DNA from 2 places in the Pseudomonas sp. SK3(2021) genome. Region 1 is predicted to be linked to the other one. Evidence: predicted binding sites of a transcription regulator. Region 1 holds the regulator's gene; the other holds the start of a gene.
The links. The regulator sigma-54, encoded in region 1, starts transcription at its own class of promoters, with help from an activator protein. The targets are predictions, from matches to a motif close to ANTGGCATNNANNTTGCTNT.

Region 1 (7,267 bases):
CAAGGGCCTGGGCATGACCGTCATTGTCGAGGCCGACGGACGCCTGGCGGGGGTCTTCACCGACGGCGACCTGCGCCGCACCTTGGACCGCACCATCGACATTCACCACACCACCATCGATGAAGTCATGACCGTTCACGGCAAGACCGCCCGTGCTGAAATGCTGGCGGCCGAAGCCCTGAAAATCATGGAGGACAATCGAATCAACGCCCTGGTCGTGGTGGACAAGGACGATCGCCCGATCGGCGCCTTCAACCTGTCCGACCTGCTGCGCGCGGGAGTCATGTAATGAGTACGGATCTGCTGCAACGCGGCAAGAACATCAAGCTGGCGGTATTCGACGTCGACGGCGTACTGACCGACGGTCGCCTGTACTTCCTCGAAGACGGCAGCGAATTCAAGACCTTCAACACCCTCGACGGCCAAGGCATCAAGATGCTGATGGCCACGGGCGTGCAGACGGCAATCATCAGCGGCCGCAAGACGCCGGTCGTCGAGCGTCGGGCGAAAAACCTGGGGATTCCCCACCTGTTTCAGGGGCGCGAAGACAAACTGGTAGTGCTGGACGGGCTTCTTGCCCAACTGGGCCTAAGCTATGAGCAAGTCGCCTACCTGGGCGACGATCTGCCGGACCTGCCAGTGATCCGCCGGGTCGGCCTGGGCATGGCCGTCGCCAATGCCGCCCGATTTGTCCGTGAACACGCCCATGGCGTCACCCAGGCCCGTGGCGGCGAAGGTGCCGCCCGCGAGTTCTGCGAGTTGATCCTGCGCGCCCAAGGCAGCCTTGAAGCGGCCCACGCCGCCTACTTATAGAGCCTCCCATGCTGAGCAAAAAGATTCGCAACATACTGATCTTCGGCATCATCACCGTGCTGTTCCTGGCGGTGGGGTACTGGAACATCAGCCCGGAACGCTTCCTCGACAAGCCGGTCGCGCAGGTCGACGAAAGCGCCATCGACTACTACGCCATCAACGCCCGTAGCGTGCAGTACCTGCCCGACGGCAAGCTGCAGTACGAAATGACTTCCGACAAGGTCGAACACCTCAAGGCCACCGAGGTGACCCTGCTGACCAAGCCGGACCTGCAGATGTATCGCGGCACCACCTTCCCCTGGCACGTCCAGAGCGAGCGCGGCGAAGTCAATCCGGATGGCACCCAGGTCGAGTTGATCGATTCGGTACGGGTTTCCCGCACCGACGAGAAAAATCGCAACCTGCTGATCACCACGACCCGCATGACAGTATTCCCGCAGAAGCAATATGCGCAGACCGATCAAGACGTTAGAATCGACGGCGCCGGCGGCGTGACGACTGGCAAGGGAATGAAAGCGTATTTGAAAGACGGCAGGATGAACCTGCTATCGAACGTAAGAGGACAGTATGAGGCTCGTTAAAACCCTCCCTATTTTGCTCGGTCTGGGCGCAGCACTGGGAAGCGTGAGCGCCTGGTCTCTGCCGAACGATAGCCAGCAACCGATCCGCATCCAGGCCGACGACGCTCAACTGGACGACAAGAATGGCGTAGCCACCTACAGGGGCGACGTGATCATCACCCAGGGCTCGATGAAGGTCACCGGCAATACCGTGACCATCACCCGCACCCAGGCCGGTGACATCGACGTGGTGACCTCGGTGGGCAACCTGGCCTACTTCGAACAGCTTCAAACCCAGGGCGATACCAAGCCGGTCCAGGGCTACGGCGTGACCATCCAGTACCATGCCGCGCAGAACCGCGTCGTACTGATCGACCGCGCCAAAGTCGTCGACAAGGACGGCAACATCACCCAGGGCGAGAAAATCGTCTACGACACCAACAAGAAGCTGGCCAGCGCCGGTCGCGCCACCGGCAGCAAGGTCACCGAGTCGCGCCCACGGATCGACATGGTCATCCAGCCGAAAAAGAAAACTGACGAGCAAAAGGCCCAGTAATGGCAACTCTGAAAGCTCAGCACCTGGCCAAGAGCTACAAGAGCCGCCAGGTCGTGCGTGACGTCAGCCTGTCCATCGACAGCGGCCAGATCGTCGGCTTGCTCGGCCCCAACGGCGCCGGCAAGACCACCTGCTTCTACATGATCGTCGGCCTGGTCCAGGCCGATCAGGGTCGCATCCTGATCGACGACCTGGATGTCAGCCACCAGCCGATGCACGGCCGCGCCCGCGCCGGGATCGGCTACCTGCCGCAGGAAGCCTCGATCTTCCGCAAGCTCTCGGTGGCCGACAACATCATGGCCATCCTCGAGACCCGCAAGGAGCTCGACAAGGCCGGCCGTCGCCAGGAACTGGAAAGCCTGCTGCAGGAGTTCCACATCAGCCACATTCGCGACAACCTGGGCATGAGCCTTTCCGGCGGCGAACGTCGCCGTGTGGAAATCGCCCGCGCACTGGCCACCGCCCCCAAGTTCATCCTGCTCGACGAACCCTTCGCCGGCGTGGACCCGATCTCGGTAGGCGACATCAAGCAGATCATTCATCACCTGAAGGCCAAGGGCATCGGCGTACTCATCACCGACCACAACGTCCGTGAAACCCTGGATATCTGTGAAACCGCCTACATCGTCAACGACGGTCAACTGATCGCCGAAGGCGACGCCGAAACCATCCTAGCCAACGAGCTGGTCAAGGAAGTTTACCTGGGCCATGAGTTCCGCTTGTAAGCCCTGAGGTGTTTGGCTGGTCGCCAGAGCGCCCGCCCCAATAGAACCCTGCTGTTTTTATTGTTACAGCGCTCTAGGCAAACACTTCAGTTTCAGGCATATAATTTGCTTATGTTTGGCGCTCACGCGCCCTGTAGTGGATGGCGCATGTGCGCCGGCGAATAAGGTGTTAAGCCCCTGCCATGAAACCATCGCTAGTCCTCAGAATGGGCCAGCAGCTGACGATGACACCGCAGCTGCAACAGGCCATCCGCCTGCTCCAATTGTCGACCCTGGACCTGCAACAGGAAATCCAGGAGGCCCTGGAGTCCAACCCGATGCTCGAGCGCCAGGAAGAAGGCGACGACTTCGATAGCACCGATCCGCTGGCCGACAACGCCGAGCAGAAGCCCAATACCGATATCCAGGAACCCTCCTACCAGGAAGCCGCCCCGACGGTGGACAACCTCGAGGACGGTGAATGGAACGAACGCATTCCCAACGACCTACCGGTCGACACCGCCTGGGAAGACGTCTACCAGACCAGCGCCAGCAGCCTGCCCAGCAACGATGACGATGAGTGGGATTTCACCACCCGCACCTCGGCTGGCGAAAGCCTGCAGAGCCATCTGCTCTGGCAGTTGAACCTGGCGCCCATGTCCGATACCGATCGCCTGATCGCCGTGACCCTGATCGACTGCATCAACAATCAGGGCTATCTGGATGAAACCCTCGAGGAAATCCTCGAAGCCTTCGATCCGGAGCTGGACATCGAACTCGACGAAGTCGAGGCCGTCCTGCACCGCATCCAGCAATTCGAGCCTGCCGGTATCGGCGCCCGCAACCTGGGTGAGTGCCTGCTGTTGCAGCTGCGCCAGCTACCTGCCAAGACTCCTTGGCTGACTGAAGCCAAGCGCCTGGTCACCGACTTCATCGACCTGCTCGGCAGCCGCGACTACAGCCAGCTGATGCGGCGCATGAAGCTCAAGGAAGACGAACTGCGCCAGGTCATCGAACTGGTGCAGAGCCTCAACCCACGCCCGGGCTCGCAAATAGAATCCACCGAAGCCGAATACGTGGTCCCCGATGTCATCGTGCGCAAGGACAACGAACGCTGGCTGGTGGAGCTGAACCAGGAGTCCGTGCCGCGCCTGCGCGTCAACCCGCAGTACGCCGGCTTCGTGCGACGCGCCGACACCAGTGCCGACAACACCTTCATGCGCAACCAACTGCAGGAGGCTCGCTGGTTCATCAAGAGCCTGCAGAGCCGTAACGAAACCCTGATGAAAGTCGCCACCCAGATCGTCGAGCATCAGCGCGGCTTCCTCGAGTACGGCGATGAGGCGATGAAACCACTGGTCCTGCATGACATCGCCGAAGCGGTGGGCATGCACGAGTCGACGATTTCACGGGTGACCACGCAAAAATTCATGCATACCCCTCGGGGCATTTATGAACTGAAATACTTTTTCTCCAGCCACGTAAGTACCTCCGAAGGCGGCGAATGCTCGTCCACGGCGATCCGCGCGATCATCAAAAAACTGGTCGCCGCGGAAAATCAGAAAAAGCCGTTGAGTGACAGCAAGATCGCTGGTTTACTGGAGGCACAAGGCATTCAGGTAGCCCGTCGTACCGTCGCCAAGTACCGCGAATCCCTGGGGATCGCGCCTTCGAGCGAACGGAAGCGGTTGATGTAGCCGCCGGGCTCGCCACAGCGTTCCAGTGGCAGGTCAATCGACCTGCCGCTTTATGCACTGGCAACGAAGGAGAAGCTGTATGCAAGTCAACATCAGTGGACACCAACTGGAAGTGACCGAACCTCTGCGCGCTTACATCGGCGAAAAACTCGACCGACTGGAGCGGCACTTTGACAAGATTACCAATGTGCAGGTAACGCTGGCCGTCGAGAAACTGAAGCAAAAAATCGAGGCCACGCTGCACATCCATGGTGGGGAAGTCGTCGCCAATGCAGAACATGACGACATGTATGCCGCAATCGACTTGCTCACGGACAAGCTTGACCGCCAACTGAAAAAGCATAAGGAAAAGCAACTCCACCTTCTCCAAGGCACGGGTCGCTAACACTCCCCTCCCATGATCCGACTTGAAAGCATCCTGACCCCCGGCCGTTCCCTGGTGAACGTGCCGGGCGGCAGCAAAAAGCGCGCCCTCGAACAAATTGCCAACCTGATCAGCCGAGAAGTGCCTGATCTGGAGATGCAAGATGTCTTCGAAAGCCTGATTGCCCGAGAAAAACTGGGTTCTACCGGTTTTGGCAATGGCATCGCCATTCCACACTGCCGCCTCAAAGGCTGTGAGTCGCCCATCAGTGCCCTGATGCACCTGGACGCTCCCATCGATTTCGACGCCATCGACGGCGCACCGGTCGACCTGCTGTTCGTACTGCTGGTCCCGGAAGCCGCCACCGATGCGCACCTGGAACTGCTCCGGCAGATTGCCAGCATGCTGGACCGCAAAGAGGTGCGCGACAAGCTGCGCAGCGCCACCAGCAACGAAGCCTTGTACAAGGTTGTCCTGGACGAACAGAACGGTCAGTAATCATGCGCTTGATCATCGTCAGCGGCCGGTCCGGCTCGGGTAAAAGCACCGCCCTCGATGTCCTCGAGGACAATGGCTACTACTGCATCGACAACCTGCCGGCCGGGCTGCTGCCCGAACTGGCCGAGCGGGCGCTGATCCATACCGAACTGACGCAGCCACTGGTCGCCGTTTCGATCGACGCCCGCAACCTGCCAAGCCACTTGTCGCGCTTCCCCGAACTGCTCGAGGAAGTACGCAGCCGGCATATCCAGTGCGATGTGCTGTACCTGGACGCCGACGAAGAAACCCTGCTCAAGCGCTTTTCGGAAACCCGCCGTCGCCACCCCTTGAGCAGCAACAATCGCTCTCTGGCCGAGGCGATTCAAGACGAAAGTCACCTGCTGGGTCCGATTGCCGACCTCGCCGACCTCAAGGTCAACACCACCAACCTGAACCTGTATCAACTGCGCGATACCATCAAGTTGCGCCTGTTGAACCAGCCGGAACCGGGCACCGCCTTCCTGGTGGAGTCTTTTGGGTTCAAGCGTGGCATGCCGGTCGATGCCGACCTGGTGTTCGATGTGCGCTGCCTGCCCAACCCGTACTGGAAGCCCGAGTTACGCGCCCAGTCCGGGCTCGACCAGCCGGTTGTCGAATACCTGGCCGCCCAGCCGGACGTCGAGGAAATGTTCCAGGACATCTCCAGCTACCTGCTGAAATGGTTGCCGCGTTTTGCCGCCAGCAACCGCGCCTACGTCACTATTGCCATTGGCTGTACGGGCGGCCACCATCGCTCGGTCTACCTGACCGAACGCTTGGGCCAAGTCCTGCAAAAGTCCCTGAAGAACGTCCAGGTTCGCCACCGCGACCTTAGCTGAAAGGATCTACCCCGCGATGCCTGCTCTGGAAATTGAAATCATCAACAAACTGGGTCTGCATGCCCGTGCCTCGGCCAAGTTCGTCGGCGTGGCCGGTCAGTTTCCTTGCCAGATCCGCGCCGGAAGAACGCCGGAGTCGATGGTCGACGGCAAGAGCATCATGGCGATGATGATGCTGGCCGCCGGCAAGGGCACCAAGATTCATCTGAAGACCGAAGGCGAACAGGAGCAGGAGGCGATGGAAGCGCTGGTGGCACTGATCAATAACTTCTTCGACGAAGGCGAGTAAGGTCGGCGGGGCAAACCTGCCGAAAGGCACTCAGGCGAGTGCCGTATCCATGACCATCATCAGGCAAAAGCCGACACACAAGCCCAGGCTCGCCAGCTTTTCATGACCGTTGCGTCGTGATTCGGGGATCACTTCGTGGGTCACCACCAGCAGCATGGCCCCCGCCGCCAACGCTAGCCCGAGCGGCAACAGCATCTCTGCCAGGCCCACCAACCACCCACAAAGCAACGCGAACACAGGCTCCACCAGGCCTGACGCGGCACCGATCAGGAACGCCCTGATCCTGGACATGCCGGCGCCAGCCAGCACCAGAGCAATCACCAGGCCTTCCGGCACATCCTGCAAGGCGATGCCCATGGCCAGGCTGTCCGCCTCCGGCATGCCACCGCCTGCGGAAACACCTACGGCCATTCCTTCAGGAATGTTGTGGGCGATGATGGCAAACACAAACAGCCAGATTCGTGGCGGTATGACCGGATGTTCAAGGGTGCCCACCAGTTTCTCCGGGTTGCCCCCCGACACCTTGCGATCCACCAGAAACAAGCCCAAGGCACCGAGCATGATGCCAAGGCTGACCAGGCCACTCGAAGCCCAGGGCGACAGCCCGAGTTTTTCCGCCGCGGCGATCCCGGGCACAATCAGTGAAAAAGCCGTAGCCGCCAGCATCACCCCGGCGCCGAACCCCAACAGGGTGTCACTCAGCGCCAGCGGCATCTTGCGAATGACCAGCACCGGCACCGCCCCTAGCGCGGTTCCCAGGGCACAGACCGCCCCGCCCTGTAATGCCCGCGACAAGCGCGGTTCCAGGTCCAGCCAGGACAAGCCCTGGGCAACCAGCAATGCAGTACCCGCCAACAGCAACAGCGAACCGAACGCGTAACGAAACATCCGCCCGCTGCTGATCGTCAGTGTTTCAGTGCCCATAG
Region 2 (7,267 bases), 2.7 Mb from region 1:
GTGTCACCCGCACCGACGGCAGCTTCGCGCCTCTGGACATGGGTCGCCTGAACACCATCGTCACCGAAGCCTGCGAAGGCCTGGAAGAAGTCGACGGCGACCTGATCCAGCGCGAAACCCTGAAGAACCTCTACGACGGCGTAGCGCTCAAGGATGTCAACACCGCCCTGGTGATGACCGCCCGTACCCTGGTAGAGCGCGAGCCGAACTACTCGTTCGTGACCGCCCGCCTGCTGATGGACACCCTGCGCGCCGAAGGCCTGAGCTTCCTGGAAGTGGCCGAGAGCGCCACTCACCACGAGATGGCCGACCTGTACGCCAAGGCATTGCCAGCCTACGTCGCCAAAGGTATCGAGTTCGAACTGCTGAACCCTGTGCTGGCCGACTTCGACCTGGAAAAACTCGGCAAGGCGATCAACCACGAGCGCGACCAGCAGTTCACCTACCTGGGCCTGCAGACCCTGTACGATCGCTACTTCATCCACAAGGACGGCGTGCGTTTCGAACTGCCGCAGATTTTCTTCATGCGCGTGGCCATGGGCCTGGCGATCGAAGAAAAGCAGAAAGAAGACCGTGCCATCGAGTTCTACAACCTGCTGTCGTCCTTCGACTACATGGCTTCGACTCCGACCCTGTTCAACGCCGGTACCCTGCGTCCGCAGCTGTCGAGCTGCTACCTGACCACCGTCCCGGACGACCTGTCGGGCATCTACGGCGCCATCCACGACAACGCCATGCTGTCGAAATTCGCCGGCGGCCTGGGCAACGACTGGACTCCGGTGCGTGCGCTGGGCTCCTACATCAAGGGCACCAACGGCAAGTCCCAGGGCGTCGTGCCGTTCCTGAAAGTGGTGAACGACACTGCCGTAGCCGTGAACCAGGGTGGCAAGCGCAAAGGCGCTGTGTGTGCCTACCTGGAAACCTGGCACATGGACATCGAAGAGTTCATCGAGCTGCGCAAGAACACCGGTGACGATCGTCGTCGTACCCACGACATGAACACCGCCAACTGGATCCCTGACCTGTTCATGAAGCGCGTCTTCGATGACGGCAAGTGGACCCTGTTCTCGCCATCGGAAGTGCCGGACCTGCACGACCTGACCGGCAAGGCCTTCGAAGAGCGCTACGAGTACTACGAAGCCCTGTGCGAATACGGCAAGATCAAGCTGTTCAAGACCATCCAGGCCAAAGACCTGTGGCGCAAGATGCTGTCCATGCTGTTCGAAACCGGCCACCCTTGGCTGACCTTCAAGGACCCGTGCAACCTGCGCAGCCCGCAACAGCACGTGGGCGTGGTACACAGCTCGAACCTGTGCACCGAGATCACCTTGAACACCAACAAGGACGAGATCGCCGTTTGCAACCTGGGCTCGATCAACCTGCCGAACCACATCGTCGACGGCAAGCTGGACACCGCCAAGCTGCAACGCACCGTGAACACCGCCGTGCGCATGCTCGATAACGTGATCGACATCAACTACTACTCGGTACCGCAGGCGAAGAACTCCAACTTCAAGCACCGTCCGGTCGGCCTGGGGATCATGGGCTTCCAGGACGCGCTGTACCTGCAGCACATCCCTTATGGTTCCGAGGCTGCCGTCGAATTCGCCGACAAGTCCATGGAAGCGGTGAGCTTCTACGCGATCCAGGCTTCCTGCGACTTGGCCGACGAGCGTGGCGCCTACGAGACGTTCCAGGGTTCGCTGTGGTCCAAAGGCATCCTGCCGCTGGATTCGCAACAGATCCTGATCGAAGCCCGTGGCCAGAAGTACATCGATGTCGACCTGAACGAAAGCCTGGACTGGGCACCAGTGCGCGCCCGTGTGCAGAAAGGTATTCGTAACTCCAACATCATGGCCATCGCGCCGACCGCGACCATCGCCAACATCACCGGCGTGTCGCAGTCGATCGAACCGACCTACCAGAACCTGTATGTGAAATCGAACCTGTCGGGCGAATTCACCGTGATCAACCCGTACCTGGTTCGCGACCTCAAGGCTCGTGGCCTGTGGGACTCGGTCATGATCAACGACCTGAAGTACTACGACGGTTCCGTGCAGCAGATCGAGCGCATCCCGCAAGAACTCAAGGAGCTCTACGCGACTGCCTTCGAAGTGGAAACCAAGTGGATCGTCGACGCCGCCAGCCGTCGCCAGAAGTGGATCGACCAGGCTCAATCGCTGAACCTCTACATCGCCGGCGCCTCGGGCAAGAAGCTCGACGTGACCTACCGCATGGCCTGGTACCGTGGCCTGAAAACCACTTACTACCTCCGTGCCCTGGCCGCGACCAGCACCGAGAAGTCGACCATCAACACCGGCAAGCTGAACGCGGTTTCCGCCGGCGGCAACCACGGTGACGACTCGGTCCTGGCAGCTCCGGCCGGCCCTGCTCCAGTGCCGAAGGCTTGCGCCATCGACGAGCCGGATTGCGAAGCTTGCCAATAAGCTGAGCCGATAGGCGCCTCCCCGGCGCTTATCCGAACCCCCGACAGGCCCTGCCTGCCGGGGGTTTTCTTTTGCCTGGGAAAAAACCGCCCGATCCATCCTCCGCAGCCGCGACGGGCCCGCGAAGTTGCTCCCGAACACAACCCGCCGCCTCGGCAGCGGCTACCCCCTACCTGTGCGTCATGACTCACGCGAGCAAGCTTCGCTCCTTATCTGAAGCGAGCCGCGGTCGATGAAACTTGCTGGCACAAAAAAGCCCCTGCGGAGAGGGGCTTTTTTCAAGCGCTGTCAGCCAGCCATTATCAGGTCATCTGAATAATGGTCTGCATGATGGTGCTCTGGGTGGAGATGGTCTTGGCGTTCGCCTGGTAGTTGCTCTGGGCCTTGATCAGGTCCACGAGTTCGTTGGTCAGGTTGACGTTCGACTCTTCCAGGGAGTTGGACACGATCGAACCCAGGGTGCCGGTTTGTGGAGCATCGTAGCCCGGTACGCCCGAAGCGTAGGTTTCTCTCCAGCTGGTGCCGCCTACCGGCTGCAGGCCTTGTTCGTTGGTGAAGCTGGCCAGGGAGATCTGCCCGATCGCCTTGTTCTGGCTGTTGCTGAAGTTGGCGAACAGGGTACCGGTGCCGTCGATGGTCAGGTTGGTGATCTGGCCAGTGGCATAGCCGTCCTGCACCGGCAGCGAACGCGCGGTATCGGCGTTGAACTGAGTGGTGCTGGTCATGGAGATGGTCACGCCGCCGGCATTGGCGCTGGCACCGTTGGCCGCCCACACACCATTGGTCACGGTGCCTGGCACCCAACCCGCCAGGGTCAGGTTGTTGCCCGGATTAGGTGTAACGGCAGGCGGTGTGATGACCGAAACCAGTTTGCCGGCGGAGTCGAAAGTCATGGTCGATGCGACTGGAGCCGTAGCGCCGGTGGTGGTCGGAGCGGAGCCATCGAGGTTACGACCATCGACCAGGGTGTAGGTCTTCCAGGTGTTGGCCCCGGTTTTCACCATGTACTGGTCCAGCTTGTGCTCGTTGCCCTGGCTGTCATAGATCGGTGTGCTGAACTGCTTGGTGTAGGTTTCCACCTTGGTCGGATCGAAGGCAAAACCTGTCACGCTCTGGTCGATGACCGGCGCGGTGGAGTCCAGGTTGATGGTCGAGGACACCGAGCTGGTGGCCTTCGGCGACAGGTTCGAAGTGTCGATGCGCAGGTCGGTCAGCACGCCGTTGACGATCTTGCCGTTGGCATCGACCGCATAGCCTTGCAGGCGGGCGGTGCCATCGGTGTTGGTGATGTAGCCGTCCTTGTCGGTCTTGAAGGTACCGGCGCGGGTGTAGGTCAGCGAGCCGTTGTCGCTCAGCACGAAGAAGCCCGAACCCTGGATACCCATGTCCAGTACGTTGCCGGTGTTGTTCACGTCGCCCTGGCCGAACTGCTGGGAAACGTTGGCCAGGCGCACGCCGTTACCCACAGTCTTGCTGCCGGTGCCCAGCTTGGTGGCCGAGTAAACATCTGCGAATTCGGCACGGGACGATTTGAAGCCGGCGGTCGCCACGTTGGCGATGTTGTTGCCGGTCACATCCAGTTGCTTGTTGGCAGCATAGAGACCGCTAAGGCCGATATTAAAAGACATATTCCACTCCTTGTGCCGCGTTAATCGGCTCTAGATACCAATGGTTTGAACTTTGGAGAGCGCCACGGGGCTGCTCAACCCTGCGAGGTTCAACATCAGCTCACCGCCGGTCTGGCTGATGGTGACGCTGTTGACCGTCGCAGGCAGGTAGGTGACCAGGTCGGTCCCCTTGCCATCGATCGTTGTGCTGGCCTTGAAGGTGTAATTACCCGGATCGGCCTTGGTGCCGTCGGTCTTGGTACCGTCCCAGACAAAACTGGTGCTGCCGGCCTTCTGACTGCCCAGGTCGAGGGTCTTGACCGCCTTGCCATCCTTGTCGGTGATGGTCACGGTGACGCCGCTGACGCCGGTAGGCACAGTCACCGAACCGGTCATGCTCTTGGTGGTGTCGACCTGGGTGGTACCGGTCTGGACGATCACCGAACGCCCCACCAGGGACGAAGCCTGCAGGGCCTGGGACGACTTGTAGTTGCCGGTGATGGAATTCACCGAGGTATTGAGGGTGGTGATCCCTTCCAGGGTGGAGAACTGCGCCAACTGGGCAACGAACTCGCTGTTGTCCTGTGGATCCAGCGGGTTCTGGTTTTTCAGCTGGGTCACCAGCAGCTTCAGGAACGCGTCCTTGCCCAGCTCATTTTTTCCCTTGACGCTGTTGGTGGCCGCCGCCAGGCCGTCATTGCTGGTAGTCGGGGTCTTCTTCGAGGAGTTCGCAAGGATCTCCTTGAGCGTCAGGCCACTGGTGCTATCGGAAACACTCATCTGAGTCGCCTCTTATCACTGACCGAGGGTCAGGACCTTCTGCATCATGGTTTTGGCGGTGTTCATCATTTCCGCGTTGGTCTGGAACGAGCGACTGGCGGAAATCATGTCGGCCATTTCTTCCACCACATTGACGTTCGGGTAATAGACATACCCCTTGGCGTCGGCAGCCGGATGGTTAGGCTCGTAACGCGCCTCGAGGTTGCTCTGGTCCTCGACCACACCCAGCACCTGAACGCCCTGACCGGCCGCATCCTGGTTCTGGAACAGCGACTGGCTGCCACCGCTTTGCGCGCCCTGGAACATGGTGGCGAACACCGGGTGGCGCGCACGATAGGTCTGGTCGATGCTCGAGGAGACTGTCTCGGCGTTGGCGATGTTACTGGCGACGGTGTTCAAGCGAGTGGTCTGGGCACTCATGCCACTACCGGCAATATTGAAAACACTGGCGAGGGACATGGATTACTCTCCGCGCAGGGCTGACACCAGCCCTTTGAATTTGCTGTTGAGCAGCGTGAAGCTGGCCTGGAAGTTCACCGAGTTCTCGGCGTAGTTCGACTGTTCCAGTTGGGCATCCACGGTGTTCTGGTCGATCGATGGCTGCATCGGCGTGCGGTACAGCAGCGATTCGTCGCCGCTGCTCAGGCCTTCAGCTTCGATGTGCCGGCTGTTGGTCATGTTCAGGGCAAAGGTACCGTTCTTGGCTTTCTCGTTCTGCTCGGCGAGCACGGCGGAGAAGTCCAGATCCCGAGCCTTGTAGTTCGGGGTGTCGGCGTTGGCGATGTTGTTGGCCAGCACCTCGGCACGCTTGGCGCGAAAACCAAGGGCTTGTTCATGAATGCCGAGCGCTTTATCGAAGCTGATGCTCATGTCGGGAAACCTTCGACCAGATTTTTCGTAAGCAGGACATAGCAAGCCGCGTGCCAAGTGCTCGAAGCCCGTAAACCAAGGCTTTGCGGGCAGCGGCAAAGCGGCAATGCCAGAAAAGCGGCAAGGCATTTCCGCGAAACGTCAGCAAAGCGGCAATGCCGCTATTGCCGCCCTGCGCGCAGAAGGAATCGCGGGCACAAAAAAATCTATGGTCACCCCCGTTTTTGCAATACTGATTAATGGGTGAAGTGGTTGGCTTGCTTAAATCTATCCGGCGTCTGTTTGGGGGCATGCCCCGCGCCACGATGAGAGTCGCGCCTGACGATCCTGAAAAATGCCGCGGCTTCTGAAGCCGATTTTTGTGCCAGGTTCTTCGTCAGGCCGGTGGGCCGTTCACGTCATCCGTTGTTCAGCTATCGCAAAACCTGAAGGGTGCTTCGTGGTGCTGCAACAACCGCAGGGTCAGGCGCTCAGCGCGCCTGGCCCTGCTTCATACTGCGTATGGTGGGCCGCTAGCGCCCACGCGATCCGCGCCAGCTTGTTAGCCAAAGCACAGGCCACCACGTTCGAGTGGCGTCGCGTCAGCATTGAGCGTACCCAGTCGGCCAAACGGCCGCGCTGGTAGTCCAGCCTTTGCAGGTAGACCCGCGCACACTGCACCAGTAATTGCCGCAGGTGCTTGTCACCGCGCTTGCTGATGCCGAGCAAATTCGCCTTGCCACCGGTGCTGTACTGTCTGGGCACCAGACCCACAGATGCTGCGAAGTCGCGACTGCACTTGTACTGCTGGCCGTCGCCCATTTCCACCGCCAGCAGGCTGGCGGTGATCGGCCCGACACACGGCAGGCTCAGCAGGCGACTGCCCAGATCATCGGCGGCCAGCTGGCCTGCCAGCTCTTTATCCAGTTCCTTGACCTGCTCATCCAGGTAAGCGAAGTGATCGTGCAGGCGTTGCAACTGCCCGGTGAGCCGAACCGGCAACTCATGCTCGGCCAAGATACTCGCCAAACGTTTCATGATCGCCAGACCTTTGGGCAGGCTGATACCAAACTCCAGCAGGAAACCGTGCATCTGATTGGCGGCTTTGGTGCGGTCGTGCACCAGCGATTCGCGCAGGCGGTGCAGAACGGAAAGGGTCTGCTGCGCCTCGGTTTTAGGCGTAACAAAGCGCATCGATGGGCGCGAGGCCGCTTCGCAAATGGCCTCGGCGTCGACGAAGTCGTTTTTGTTGCCCTTGACGAAGGGCCGGACGAACTGCGGAGAAATCAGTTTGGCCTGATGCCCCATGGCGATCAGCTGACGAGCGACAAAATGCGCGCCGGCACATGCCTCCATCACCACGGTGCAAGCCGGCAGATTGCCGAAGAACTGCATCATCTGTGGACGCGAGAGCTTCTTGTGAAACACCTCTCGGCCCGCAGTGTCCTGGCCGTGCAGGTGGAAACTGTGCTTGCCGAGATCGATTCCGATCAGCGCTGACTCGCTCATGAGGATGGCCTCCGAAAACAAAACACCCTGCGAAAGCGTAGCCCTCGCAGGGTGTGGGGGTGACCATCTCATTAA

Region 2: the regulator sigma-54 is predicted to act here: its motif matches at 5,743-5,762, upstream of flgB (flagellar basal body rod protein FlgB).

What each region holds. Positions count from the first base shown of each region.
Region 1 covers NZ_CP061943.1:1,241,358-1,248,624, reverse strand. Annotated here, with positions in the region: gene IF690_RS05525 (KpsF/GutQ family sugar-phosphate isomerase) at 1-289, shown strand, start outside; gene IF690_RS05520 (KdsC family phosphatase) at 289-813, shown strand; gene lptC (LPS export ABC transporter periplasmic protein LptC) at 822-1,394, shown strand; gene lptA (lipopolysaccharide transport periplasmic protein LptA) at 1,381-1,929, shown strand; gene lptB (LPS export ABC transporter ATP-binding protein) at 1,929-2,654, shown strand; gene IF690_RS05500 (RNA polymerase factor sigma-54) at 2,837-4,330, shown strand; gene hpf (ribosome hibernation-promoting factor, HPF/YfiA family) at 4,410-4,715, shown strand; gene ptsN (PTS IIA-like nitrogen regulatory protein PtsN) at 4,728-5,192, shown strand; gene rapZ (RNase adapter RapZ) at 5,195-6,052, shown strand; gene IF690_RS05480 (HPr family phosphocarrier protein) at 6,069-6,341, shown strand; gene IF690_RS05475 (ZIP family metal transporter) at 6,372-7,265, opposite strand.
Region 2 covers NZ_CP061943.1:5,003,372-5,010,638, forward strand. Annotated here, with positions in the region: gene IF690_RS21885 (ribonucleoside-diphosphate reductase subunit alpha) at 1-2,447, shown strand, start outside; gene flgE (flagellar hook protein FlgE) at 2,750-4,075, opposite strand; gene flgD (flagellar hook assembly protein FlgD) at 4,106-4,834, opposite strand; gene flgC (flagellar basal body rod protein FlgC) at 4,850-5,293, opposite strand; gene flgB (flagellar basal body rod protein FlgB) at 5,297-5,704, opposite strand; gene IF690_RS21910 (IS110 family RNA-guided transposase) at 6,167-7,192, opposite strand.